2 linked regions of the Pelobacter seleniigenes DSM 18267 genome follow. The protein of the gene in region 1 interacts with the protein of each later gene in a pairwise test. Links are inferred from orthologs where the notes say so. Each region holds a gene or a part of one and is shown in the gene's direction. Other genes may lie near its edges.

Evidence for each region.
Region 2: the proteins of N909_RS0108895 (region 1) and N909_RS0122735 interact in binary tests that used the Escherichia coli proteins (3 or more experiments, as listed by UniProt). The link is inferred for Pelobacter seleniigenes DSM 18267 from one-to-one orthologs.

Annotation. Positions count from the first base shown.
Region 1 is NZ_JOMG01000002.1:1,348,010-1,356,266, reverse strand. Bases 1-2,747 are described here. They hold N909_RS0108895 (response regulator transcription factor), read left to right. Parts: upstream 1-895; coding sequence 896-1,600; downstream 1,601-2,747. Other genes in these bases: N909_RS0108890 (ATP-binding protein), read left to right, coding at 1,600-2,747; N909_RS24545 (Spy/CpxP family protein refolding chaperone), read right to left, coding at 116-691. In the rest of the region: more of N909_RS0108890, read left to right, coding at 2,748-2,967; cls (cardiolipin synthase), read right to left, coding at 3,342-4,757; N909_RS25245 (hypothetical protein), read right to left, coding at 5,098-5,430; N909_RS0108870 (PEGA domain-containing protein), read right to left, coding at 5,692-6,093; excinuclease ABC subunit UvrA, read right to left, coding at 6,332-8,257. UniProt on the Escherichia coli protein: Response regulator member of the two-component regulatory system CpxA/CpxR which responds to envelope stress response by activating expression of downstream genes including cpxP, degP, dsbA and ppiA.
Region 2 is NZ_JOMG01000005.1:327,787-331,116, forward strand. The notes cover bases 35-3,021. They hold N909_RS0122735 (diaminopimelate decarboxylase), read left to right. Parts: upstream 35-887; coding sequence 888-2,156; downstream 2,157-3,021. Other genes in these bases: N909_RS0122725 (calcium/sodium antiporter), read left to right, coding at 35-140; N909_RS0122730 (Lrp/AsnC family transcriptional regulator), read left to right, coding at 410-874; N909_RS0122740 (class I SAM-dependent RNA methyltransferase), read left to right, coding at 2,165-3,021. In the rest of the region: more of N909_RS0122725, read left to right, coding at 1-34; more of N909_RS0122740, read left to right, coding at 3,022-3,330. UniProt on the Escherichia coli protein: Specifically catalyzes the decarboxylation of meso-diaminopimelate (meso-DAP) to L-lysine. Is not active against the DD- or LL-isomers of diaminopimelate.

The DNA of each region.
Region 1 (8,257 bases):
TTTCGATGAGGGACAAACAACACGGAGGCCACAGTGGCCTCCGTGCTCAGCTTTGCTGCCCAGGTCCGATTTGAATTTGGACGGGTTGGTTGTTTTAGAACTGGGAGCCGCTCATTCAGCTTCTGCAGCCGGGACCACAGGGACGCATCATAGCTCCGCCGGACCGGCCCGGGCCGTCACAAGACCGGCCGCCCTGCCTGCCGAAGAATCCCCAGCCCATTTCCTTGAGCTGGTCAGCCTTTACCCGCTGCTCCGGAGTCAGAATTGAAGAGACGGCCTGCTGCATTTTGGCCCGTTGAACCATCATTTCGGTTCTTAAATCAGCTTGCTTCTGCGCGATAGCCCGGAATTCGGCCTCATTGAATGTGTCTGCGGACCGATAGCTGTTCATTTCAGCGCGGCCGGCCAGCATCTTGTCACGGAGCGCCTGGTGGGCTTTCCACTGCTGGTCGAAAAGATCGGCAAGCTGTTGTTTCTGGTCGGCAGTCAGGTCCAGCACGACTGCCATGCGCTCAAGGCGTTGGCTGGCCCGCTGCTGGTGTTGCTCGTAGGTCATCGGAGCACCCATGCCAGCCCCTCTTGCCCCCGGGCCGGAGCAATTGCGGCCGTACCCGCCGCCCCAGGCAAAAGCTGACCCGGCGGTGAAAAGCAAAGCCATCAACAGGGTTGGTATCATCAACTGTTTCTTCATTGTGTGGTCTCCTTATGTTGGATGTTGGAGTGATTTCCGAATTGCTGATGGTGCAACTTTAACTCAACCTATCTGAAGTGTGGGTTAAGAGCTGTAAAGATATGTTAAGTTAGAAAAATCATGAAAACAGAGGCACTTAACAAATTTTTACATCAGCGCTGTCGCGTTTTCAGTATATTGATCGGAAGACCAAAAGGAGATCCTATGAAAGATATACTGGTGATTGATGATGACCTGGAATTGTGCGAACTGCTGACCGATTATTTGCAGGGCGAAGGGTTTTCCGTGTCTACTGTCAATCATGGGGTGACAGGTGCCGCGGAAGCTCTTGATGAAAGTCATGAGCTGGTTGTCCTCGATGTGATGTTACCGGGCCTGAATGGCTTCGACGTACTCCGAAAGATTCGTGAGCAGAGCAGGATTCCGGTGATTATGTTAACCGCCCGCGGCGATGATATCGATCGTATCGTCGGCCTTGAACTCGGGGCCGACGACTATTTACCGAAACCTTTTAATCCACGCGAACTGGTTGCACGCATCCGTGCCATTCAACGCCGCACTGAGCAATTGGAGCCGGCCGGAGCCAGGAAAACAACCGAGCTGAAGGTCGGGGATGTGGTGTTCAATGCGACCAGTAGAACGGTGAAACGAGGCGGGGAAAACATCGAATTGACCTCGGTCGAGTTCAATCTGCTGGAGGAACTGCTGGCCAATGCCGGGGACGTGATCAGCAGGGAGGATCTGGTGCAGAAGGTCCTGGGACGCCGCCTCTCCGCTTATGATCGCAGCATTGATGTGCATGTCAGCGCCTTGCGCAAAAAGCTGGGTCATTCCAGCGGCGGTAGTGAGCGCATCCGCACGGTGCGGGGAATCGGTTATATCTATTGTCGGCCGGAGAATGACGCCTGATGCGCAGCCTGTTCTGGAAGATTTTCCTTTATTTTCTGCTGATCATCGTGCTGGTCTCCGGGGTGGTTGTGGTCTTGACCTTTTTGCGCGACCAGGAGTTTCCGCCCTTGGCTCATCAGGGGTTTGCCCGGCGCGCGATTACCGATTACGGCCTGGACGCCATCAAGGTTTACGAACAGTCCGGGGTTGACCAGCTCGATCAATATGTCGATCGGCTGGCGGACAGTTCAGGGATCAGGCTGGTCCTGTTTGATCAGACTGGCCGCGCCCTGACCAAACGGATGGTGCCGCGGCGGATGCTGCGGATGGCGCAGCGGGCCATGCGCAGCGGGGAAATCGTTTTGCCGATGATGGGCGCGCACAACGGTTTGGCCGGAACCGTGGTTGCGCCCTCGGGAGCGACTTATGTGGTGTCTGTCAGCCTGCCGGAGCGGCCGCGGCCGAGGGACCTGGTGCGCGGGGTAACGCATGGCTTTCTGGGCTGGCAATTACTTTTATTATTGGCGGTAACAGCACTGGTTTGTTATGTGCTTGCCCGCTCCCTGACTTCCCCCATTGGACAACTGCGCTCGGCAACCCGGCGCTTCGCAGCCGGGGACCTGTCGACCCGGATCGGCAGTAAAATCGCCGGCGGCAATGAATTGGCCGGACTGGCGCGTGATTTTGACGAGATGGCGGAGAAAATAGAGGTGTTGGTCGGCTCCCAGCAGCGCCTGCTTCGCGATATTTCCCATGAACTGCGCTCGCCGCTGGCCCGGCTCGGTATCGCGCTGGAACTGGCCAGGCAGCATGAACATGGAGAGCCGCGCCGGAAAGCCCTGGATCGCATTGAGCTGGAGTCGGAGCGGATGAACGATATGATCGGTCAGTTGCTCAGTCTGACGCGTCTGGAAAGCCACCGCAGTGTCGTGCCCATGGAGCCGTTCGATCTTGCCGATCTTCTCGCGCGGTTGGTCAAGGATGCTGACTTCGAAGCGGCCAGCCGCAATTGTCATGTGCTGTTCAATGGTCCCGAGCAGTGCCAGCTGACCGGTTCAGAAGAGCTGCTCGCCCAGGCGTTTGAAAATATGATTCGCAATGCCGTGAAATATACCGCCGACGGCAGCGAAGTTCAGGTGACGTTGCGAGTTCACCAGCATGAGCTGATTGTGCAGGTCGCCGACCGTGGCCCGGGAGTTCCGGAAGAAAGCCTGACCAAAATATTTGCTCCCTTCTACCGGGTTGCTGACGATCGCGACCGTAAAAGCGGGGGCACCGGCATCGGCCTGGCCATTGCCCAACGCGCGGTGCATCTGCATCGTGGTTCGATTGCTGCCAGCAACCGGCCCGGTGGTGGGTTGCTGATTGAAGTTCGCCTTAATATTTAAATATATATATCTTGATTGAATGCCGGTGGCTGCGCTAAGATGGCGCAAACATATCAATGGAGCTCGTTATGGACTGGCTATATCTCATCGGAATCATCGTCGCCTGGTATGTATTGAACCGCTGGATTCTCCCGCGGCTGGGGATACAGACATGAATGGCGGACAGTTGTCAGCTTCCGCGTGACGGGAGCAAAAAAACAGGCTCAACGGAACAATCCGAGAAAAAATAATCACCCCAAAAAAGCTTCAGGGATCTCTGGATTCCTGAAGCTTTTTTGCTCCTTTTCTTGCGCCTTTCGACCGTGGCGGACTTCCTTTAAAACCACCACCTGAACAAATCCGGCAGATGACCAGGCCGGGCCAACTGCTGGTAATTACAGATAAGGTGAAAAGAGTTTGCAGAACGAATCGCGCAACCGCAACGGCAGGGAGCGCTGGTCCACTTCTTCCAGGGAAATTTCGCGGGAATTGCTGCGAGCCCGGTCAAAATGGCCGATTAGCTCAGCAACCGTCGGATGATCGAATATTTCAACATTGAATTCAAAGTTAAGCCGCAAACTGCGCGGATCCAGGTTGGCGGAGCCGACCAGGGCATATTCATCGTCGACCAGCAGCAGTTTGCTGTGCACGAAAGGCGGCGGCTGAAAGAAGATGTGGGTATTCAATTCCAGCAGTTCGAACAGATAGGCACTGGAAGCCCAGGCCACATAAGGCAGGTTATTTTTTTCCGGCAACAGGATGTCGACCCGCACGCCGCGCAGGGAGGCTGCATTGATGGCGGCCAACTGGGCACGATTGGGGATGAAGTAGGGGGTCATGATGCGGATATGACTTTTGGCGCAGGACATAGCGCCGATCAACAGCCAGTTCAGTTTTTCGTGCTGTTCATTGGGGCCGGCGCTGATGCCGCGGCAGCAGGCCGATCCGACCACTGGCGATGACGGCCAATCGCGCGGTTTCCGTTTGGAGCCGGTGGCAAAGTGCCAGTCTTCCATGAACGCATCGCGCAATTGGGCGCAGACCGGTCCTTCCAGCTGGAAATGAATGTCGATGACCCGCCGCGGATCCGAGTTATTGGCCAGGTGCTTTTGGCGGATGTTCATCCCCCCGGTAAAGCTTACGGTATGATCGACAACCAGCAGCTTCCGATGGTTTCTTAAATTGAAGTACAGACTTTGCGGCAGGGTCAGCGGCAGAAAAACCGCGGTCTGTACTTTAGTGTTTTTAAAATGGCGGCGAATTTTGCCGAAGGAATAGAGTTCTCCGTAGGCATCGATGAGCACGCGGACATCAAGGCCGCGTTCAGCAGCTGCGGTCAGGGCGGTTGCGAATTGCAGGCCGACAGCGTCGGGTTTGATGATGTAGCTGGAGAGGAAGACCGAATCTTTGGCGGCGTTGATGGCTGCCAGCATGGCCGGATAGGCCTGTTCGCCATTGTGCAGAACGGTAACTTTATTGCCGTACAGCAACGGCCGGCGGGTGACGGAATCGGACAGGGTGATCAGGGCCTGGCTGGTGCTGCTGGTTGGGAACTGTTTGAGATCGGCCGGGTGGGGCGGTTGATTGACATGCAGCCAATGCATCCCCTGCCCTTGTTCCTGCAATTCGCGAGCTCGGGTGCGGATGCGATTGACGCCTAGCAACAAATAAAGCAGAGCGCCGACACCAGGTAACGCCAGGCAGGTAATGATCCAGCCGAGAGCTGCACGCGGATCGCGTTTGCTCAGTAACGCGTGTCCGGCCGCGAGCAGAGAGATCATCCAGAGGATGGTCAGCAGTAACGGCAGCATGGGCCTCCCGGTGCATTGGCGGACTGTTGTGAACAGTCTCAAGGGCTCATCATTGAGCCACTCATTGCAATGGAAAAATCATTCCCGAAACCGATCCGGTTGTGAAAATACAGCCGCTTGAGTCCATGGGCAAAGGAGCAGGCTCAATAAACCTGCTCCGGCGGGATCGGATTCCCGTTGCGGCCGGTCTGAATAAACGGATTCAGTGACCGGCGAAGCAACATGAAAGGTCCAGAAAGATTATCAGGTTTGTCTCTTTCTGTCTATCAAGCTGTTGAAAAAGTAGGTGTTTTTACTGATCTCCGGCTGGGCGGTCAGAGGCGCAGCCGGAGATGAAGGATCAGCGTAAGGAGGTTCCGCAACGGGGGCAGGTTAGGACGGTATTGGTGGAGACTTTTTCACCGCAGGTCGGACAATTGAACCAGTGGCGGCAAAAGCGGCACTGTTGTTCGGAGAGACCCTGCTTTTTCTTACATTTCGGACAGCGACGGTACATCTTTCTGCTTTTCAGATAATCTTCGAAAAAAAGGCCGCAGCGCGGACATTCAGTGGCACCAGGCTTGACCGTCGCTTCGCAACCGGGCAACGGGCATTTAAGGACTGTTTTGCAGCTGTTGCACCAGTACTCACCTTTGAGGGGTTCTCCACACTGTGGACATTTTTTGATAGCCATCGTTGACTCCATGAATCGATTCTGGTCGATGTCGGTTCGATACAGGTTTCTATCATAGTCGACAAAAATCGGATTGCCAAGAGCCAACCGGGAACGAGGACATTATCAGCCTGTCAACTTTGCCGGCAGGCTGATAATGCAAAGGTTGTGCGGGGGTGAAAAGATGAAGAGGCCTGAGCGGGAGCAGTCGGTATTTCACCAAACAAAAAAGCTGCCCGGGCGGGACAGCTTTTTTGTTTGGTAACTCCAGATGTTTGCTGCTTACTGCTCCAGTTTAGCGGTCAACTGCGGCGTTTCACGCTTCATGACGAACAGGTAGCTTTCTTTGAGCTTTTTGGTGAACAGGGTTCCCAGCCACAGCGGGCTCCAGACCACGCCGGCCATGAGCCAGCGCTTCAGCGCCCCGGTATCGGTCTTATCCGCCGTAATGGTCAGATCGATTTCCTCATAGCCCTGGTGAGAAATCGAGACCTGGTGTTGCTTCCCACTGCTTAATTTATAGTCATAGTAGAGCGGGGTCTGGCCGACGGCCTGGCCGTTGATCATGACAATCGCTCCGGGTGGTTCGGACTGAATCAGGGCCTGTTGCGAAGCGCATGCGCTCAGAAAGACCAACAACAGGATCATGGCGACACATTTACTTATCATTTTATAACTTTTCATTTGCTGCTCCAGCTACGCAACTTCTAAAAAACTGTACTGGAAACTGTTGAGTTTAACTTCTTGGTCATTGTTAATCTGCAATGCCTGTGCCCTTAATCGCCGGTCTCCGCGATTATCTGGCCGGAGCAGGAAAAAAAATTATAAATGATTTGATTCAGCGCAGATAACTTTCCTTCATGAACTGCCCGCATCTTATCGACGCGTTGGCGGCAAGGGTTAAATTTCTAATTCAGCGACATTATTTGTCAGCCTGTGCAGATTTTGCGTATTGTCCGACTTCGCTGCTCAGATAAGGGCTCAAGAACTGTCCGGTATGGGATTCGGCACAGGCGGCGACCTCCTCGGGGGTTCCGCTGGCCACAATCAGGCCACCGTTGCGGCCGCCCTCCGGACCCAGGTCGATGACATAGTCGGCGGTCTTGATGACGTCGAGATTGTGTTCGATGACCACCACGGTATTGCCGGTTTCAACCAGCCGGTTCAAAACCTCCAGCAGTTTGTGGATATCCGCGAAATGCAGTCCCGTAGTCGGCTCGTCAAGGATGTAGATGGTCTTGCCGGTTGCGCGTTTGCCCAGCTCCCGCGCCAGCTTAACCCGCTGGGCCTCGCCGCCGGAGAGGGTGGTGGCACTTTGGCCCAACTTGATGTAGCCGAGGCCGACGTCACGGATGGTCTCCAGCTTATTGCTGATTTTCGGGATGTTCTCCAGGAAGTGGCTGGCCTGATTGACCGTCATGTCGAGCACTTCGGCAATGCTTTTGCCTTTGTACTTGACCTCCAGGGTTTCCCGGTTGTAGCGGGCGCCTTTGCAGACTTCACATTGGACATAAACATCGGGCAGGAAGTGCATTTCGATCTTAATGATCCCGTCGCCGCTGCAGGCTTCGCAGCGGCCGCCTTTGACATTAAAGGAGAAGCGGCCCGGTTTGTAGCCGCGGATTTTTGCCTCGGGCAGCTGCGCGAACAGTTCACGGATGTCGGTGAATACCCCGGTATAGGTGGCCGGATTGGAGCGGGGAGTTCGGCCGATGGGGGACTGGTCGATATCAATGACCTTGTCGAGCTGCTCGAGCCCGCGGATATCCTTGACCGGACCGGACTTGTCGCGGGCGCGGTGCAGGCGCTGGGCAAGGGCCTTGTACAGGGTTTCGATCACCAGGGACGATTTGCCCGAGCCGGAAACCCCGGTAAAGCAGGTCAGCACGCCGAGGGGAATTTTAACATCGATATCGCGCAGGTTATTGGCTCGGGCGCCGATAACCTCCAGCCAGCGGTCGGTGCCGCGGCGTAACTCGGGCACCGGGATCTGTCGCTGCCCGGAAAGGTATTCCCCGGTCAGCGAACCGGGCACGGCCATCACTTCTTCCGGGGTGCCCTGGGCGACCACTTCGCCGCCGTGGACCCCAGCGGCGGGGCCCATGTCGATAACATGGTCGGCCGCACCGATGGTCTCCTCGTCATGTTCAACCACCAGCACGGTATTACCTAGATCGCGCAGCCGTTTCAGGGTCATCAGCAGGCGCTGATTGTCACGCTGATGCAGGCCGATAGACGGTTCGTCCAGGATATAGAGCACCCCGGTCAATGAAGAGCCGATCTGGGTGGCCAACCTGATCCGCTGTCCTTCACCACCGCTCAAGGTGCCGGCACTGCGGTCCAGGGTCAGATAGTCCAGGCCGACATGGGACAGAAAGGAGAGCCGTTCGCGGATTTCCTTGAGAATCCGCCGGGCGATCTCCATGGCCTTCGGGGGCAGTTCCAGGCCTTTGAAAAAAGTTTCCGCTTCAGCAATGGACAGGGCGGTCACCTGCTGGATGTTTTGCTCGCCAATGGTGACATGGAGGGCTTCCGGCCGCAGCCGGGCGCCATTACAGGTCTGGCAGGGAATCACGCTCATAAAGCGTTCAAGATTCTCGCGGACGCTGTCCGAATCCGTTTCATGATAGCGCCGCTCCAGGTTGGGAATGACCCCTTCAAAGGGTTTTTCATAAAAATGGCGGCGGTCACCCTGGTCGTAGAAGAAGCGCACGTTCTCTTCCCCGGAGCCGTAGAGGATGATCTGCTGAATCGGTTCCGGAATTTTGCCGAAGGGGGTGCGGATATCGAACTGATAATGACTGGCCAATGCTTCGAGCAGGGCCTGATAATAATAACCGGTGCGGGT
Region 2 (3,330 bases), on another replicon or contig:
GATTGACCCTTGCTCTGTTTTTTGTTGGCAGGGGTCGCAAAGGGCAGCGACGGATCACCCGCCCCATGGGTGCTCTGCTGATCCTCGTTTATCTCTGTTATTCCGGATATCTGCTGGGTAAAGTTGTCGGTATCGTTTAGCCTGGACTTGACCGCCAATCTTTTTTGACTGTTCTGTTTTTGTCATTTCATTACATTCACTTTTGTGAGCGCCTCCCGGATTCACTGCCTGCCTGTACGGTTGAAGCTTGTCCATTAGTCATTTCAGTGAAAATCATTTTCAAAATACAATGAACACCTCTAACCTACGGACATTTTTTAAGTCTGAATTGATTCGACACGAACTGAACGATGGAGTTGACTTTCTTTTTCAAAAAGAATAATATTCTATGGAAATGGAGAATTAGAGAATGATCGACGAAATTGACCACAAAATACTGGCGATCCTTCAGGAGAAAGCCCGTATCCCGAATGCCGAAGTTGCCCGTCAAGTTAATATGGCACCTTCCGCCGTGCTGGAAAGAATTCGCAAGCTCGAAGAACGGGGCATTATTGAAGGGTACGAGGTCCGCCTCAATCCGGCCGCCTTCAACCAGGGCCTGACCGCTTTTGTGCAGGTTTATGCGATCTCTTCGGATCGAGCCGACCTTGCGGGCCGATTAGCTCAGGTGACCGGGGTGCAGGATGTGCATCAGGTCGCTGGAGAAGATGGCCACCTGCTCAAGCTCCGGGTTGCTGACAATACCGAACTTGGTAGAATTCTGGCCGAAGAGATCGGGACCATTCCAGGGGTTCAGCAAACCAAAACCAGTATCGTTTTAAATACCATCAAAGAAACCCGAAAAATTGACCTAACCCGGCTAGTAGCGGAATAAAAGGAGTCTGTTCATGCCCATGTCACAGAGTTTTAAAGAGCGTTTGTTTCCCATTGCCCAGCAGTTGGTTGATCATTATGGTACGCCTTTTCATATTTACGATGAAGTCGGTATCCGCGAGACCGGTGAAGCACTGAAAAAAGCTTTCGCAGGGATTGACGGATTTCGTGAATACTATGCGGTTAAGGCATTGCCCAACCCTCGTATTCTCAAACTGATGCACGACATGGGTTTTGGGTTTGACTGCAGTTCCATCGCCGAATTGGTGCTGAGCCGGCAGATTGGTGCACGTGCCGAAGACCTCATGTTCACCTCAAACAATACCACTGCAGCCGAGTTTGCCGCAGCCGCAGCCGACGGGGGGAGCATCCTGAACCTGGACGATATGTCCCTGATTGAAAAAGTTCCCGAATTCCCTGAGCTGGTCTGCTTCCGTTACAATCCGGGTCCGCGCCGGACCGGTAATGTGATTATCGGCAATCCGGTTGAGGCAAAATACGGGGTCAGCCATGAGCAGGTCGTCGAGGCCTACCGACTGGCTCGGGCCAGAGGCGCCAAGCGCTTCGGACTGCACACCATGGTCGCCTCCAACGAACTGGATTACACCTATATGGTTGAAACGGCCCGGATGGTCCTGGAGATTGTTGAGACGGTCTCCGCCGAGTTGGATATCCGCTTTGAATTCGTCAATATCGGTGGTGGGTTCGGAATTCCTTATCGACCCGAGCAGGAAGCCCTGAATATCTCTGCCCTGGCCGCCGAGGTTACCGGGTTGTTCAACGCGTTTAAAGAGCAACATGGCTATGCACCGCGCATGTACATGGAGAGCGGTCGGTTCATGACCGGGCCGCATGGTTGCCTGGTGACCACGGCCATTAATCATAAGCAGATTTATCGCAACTATATCGGCCTTGATGCCTGCATGTCCTCGTTGATGCGTCCGGCCCTTTACGGCGCCTATCATCACATCGACATCCTTGGCAAAGAGGCGGCACCAAAGGATCATGTTTATGATCTGGTCGGTTCACTGTGCGAAAATAATGACAAGTTTGCCGTTCAGCGGGAACTTCCGCAAATTGTTGATGGTGACATCGTGGTGATCCATGATACCGGTGCTCACGGTCATGCCATGGGATTCCAATACAATGCACGCCTGCGGCCGAAGGAACTGCTCATGCGTGCTGACGGCAGTGTTGAATTGATCCGACGGGAAGAGACGTTAGAGGATTACTTCGCTACCCTGAATTTCGACGCCGACAGTTTCAAGCCGACTGCGAACTGATAACGACCGTGTCCAGATCTGTAACAAGCACCACTCCTGAAATCCTGCCGCCGTTGTCCGTTGAAGCACTGGTCAATGGCGGGGCAGGGCTGGTTCGCCATGAGGGGCAGGTCGTTTTCGTCCCGCATACCGCTGTCGGCGATGTCATTACCTGTGCGATTAGCAAGCGTAAAAAAACCTATGCCGAGGCTCGGCTGGTCGATCTGGTCGAACCCGGCCCGGGGCGCTGTCAACCGATTTGCCCGGTCGCCGGAGAGTGCGGTGGCTGTCAATGGCAGCATCTTGCCTATCCGGAACAGGCCTTCTGGAAAGATTATCTATTTCGGCAGACACTTATTCGCCGTTGCAGCATCAGTGAAGAGCGGATTCTGCCATTGCTGGTGGCTCCGGAACCATTTGCCTACCGCAGCCGTGTGCAGATCAAATGTCACAATACCGGGGCCGGTTTCATTACCGGATTTTACCGGCCCCAAAGCCGCTATGTTGTTGGCGTGGAGCACTGTCCGCTGATTCCTGATAAGCTGAACGGATTACTAGGTGAATTGCGTATCCGTATCAATGGTTCATTTTTTGCGGGGGAGATTCCCCAGATCGATCTGGCCATTGACGACCACGACAAATGCACTGCGGTGGTCCACTACCTTGGCCATCACAGCTCGGACCTTGCTGACCGGCTTGGGGCTTTGCAGGGGCTGGCTGATATTTTTCTGCAGCAGGGCACCAAGAAAAAGATTCAGACGGTCTGTGGCGATGGCCGACTGGGTATTCTCGTCGACGAACCTCCATTGGAATTGAAGTATTTGGTTGGCGGATTTGCCCAAATCAATCTGGCCCAGAATCGGGTGATGGTGGCAAAGGTTCTCGATTTGCTGAACTGGTCCAAAAATGACCGGGTTGTTGACCTGTATTGCGGGATGGGCAATTTTTCTCTGCCGCTGGCCCGACGGGTTGATCGGGTGCTAGGCGTTGAAGAGTCGCCGTTGTCGATCGCGATGGCAAAACAGAACGCTGTCGATAACGGACTTTTGAATGCACATTTTCAGTGCCATTCGGCCGAACAGGACCTGAGCGGATTGCTCGCCTCGTTTCCGGTTGACATCCTGATCCTTGATCCGCCCCGAAGCGGCGCATACGAGGTAATGAAACAGATTGCCGAGAAAATGGTCAGTCATGT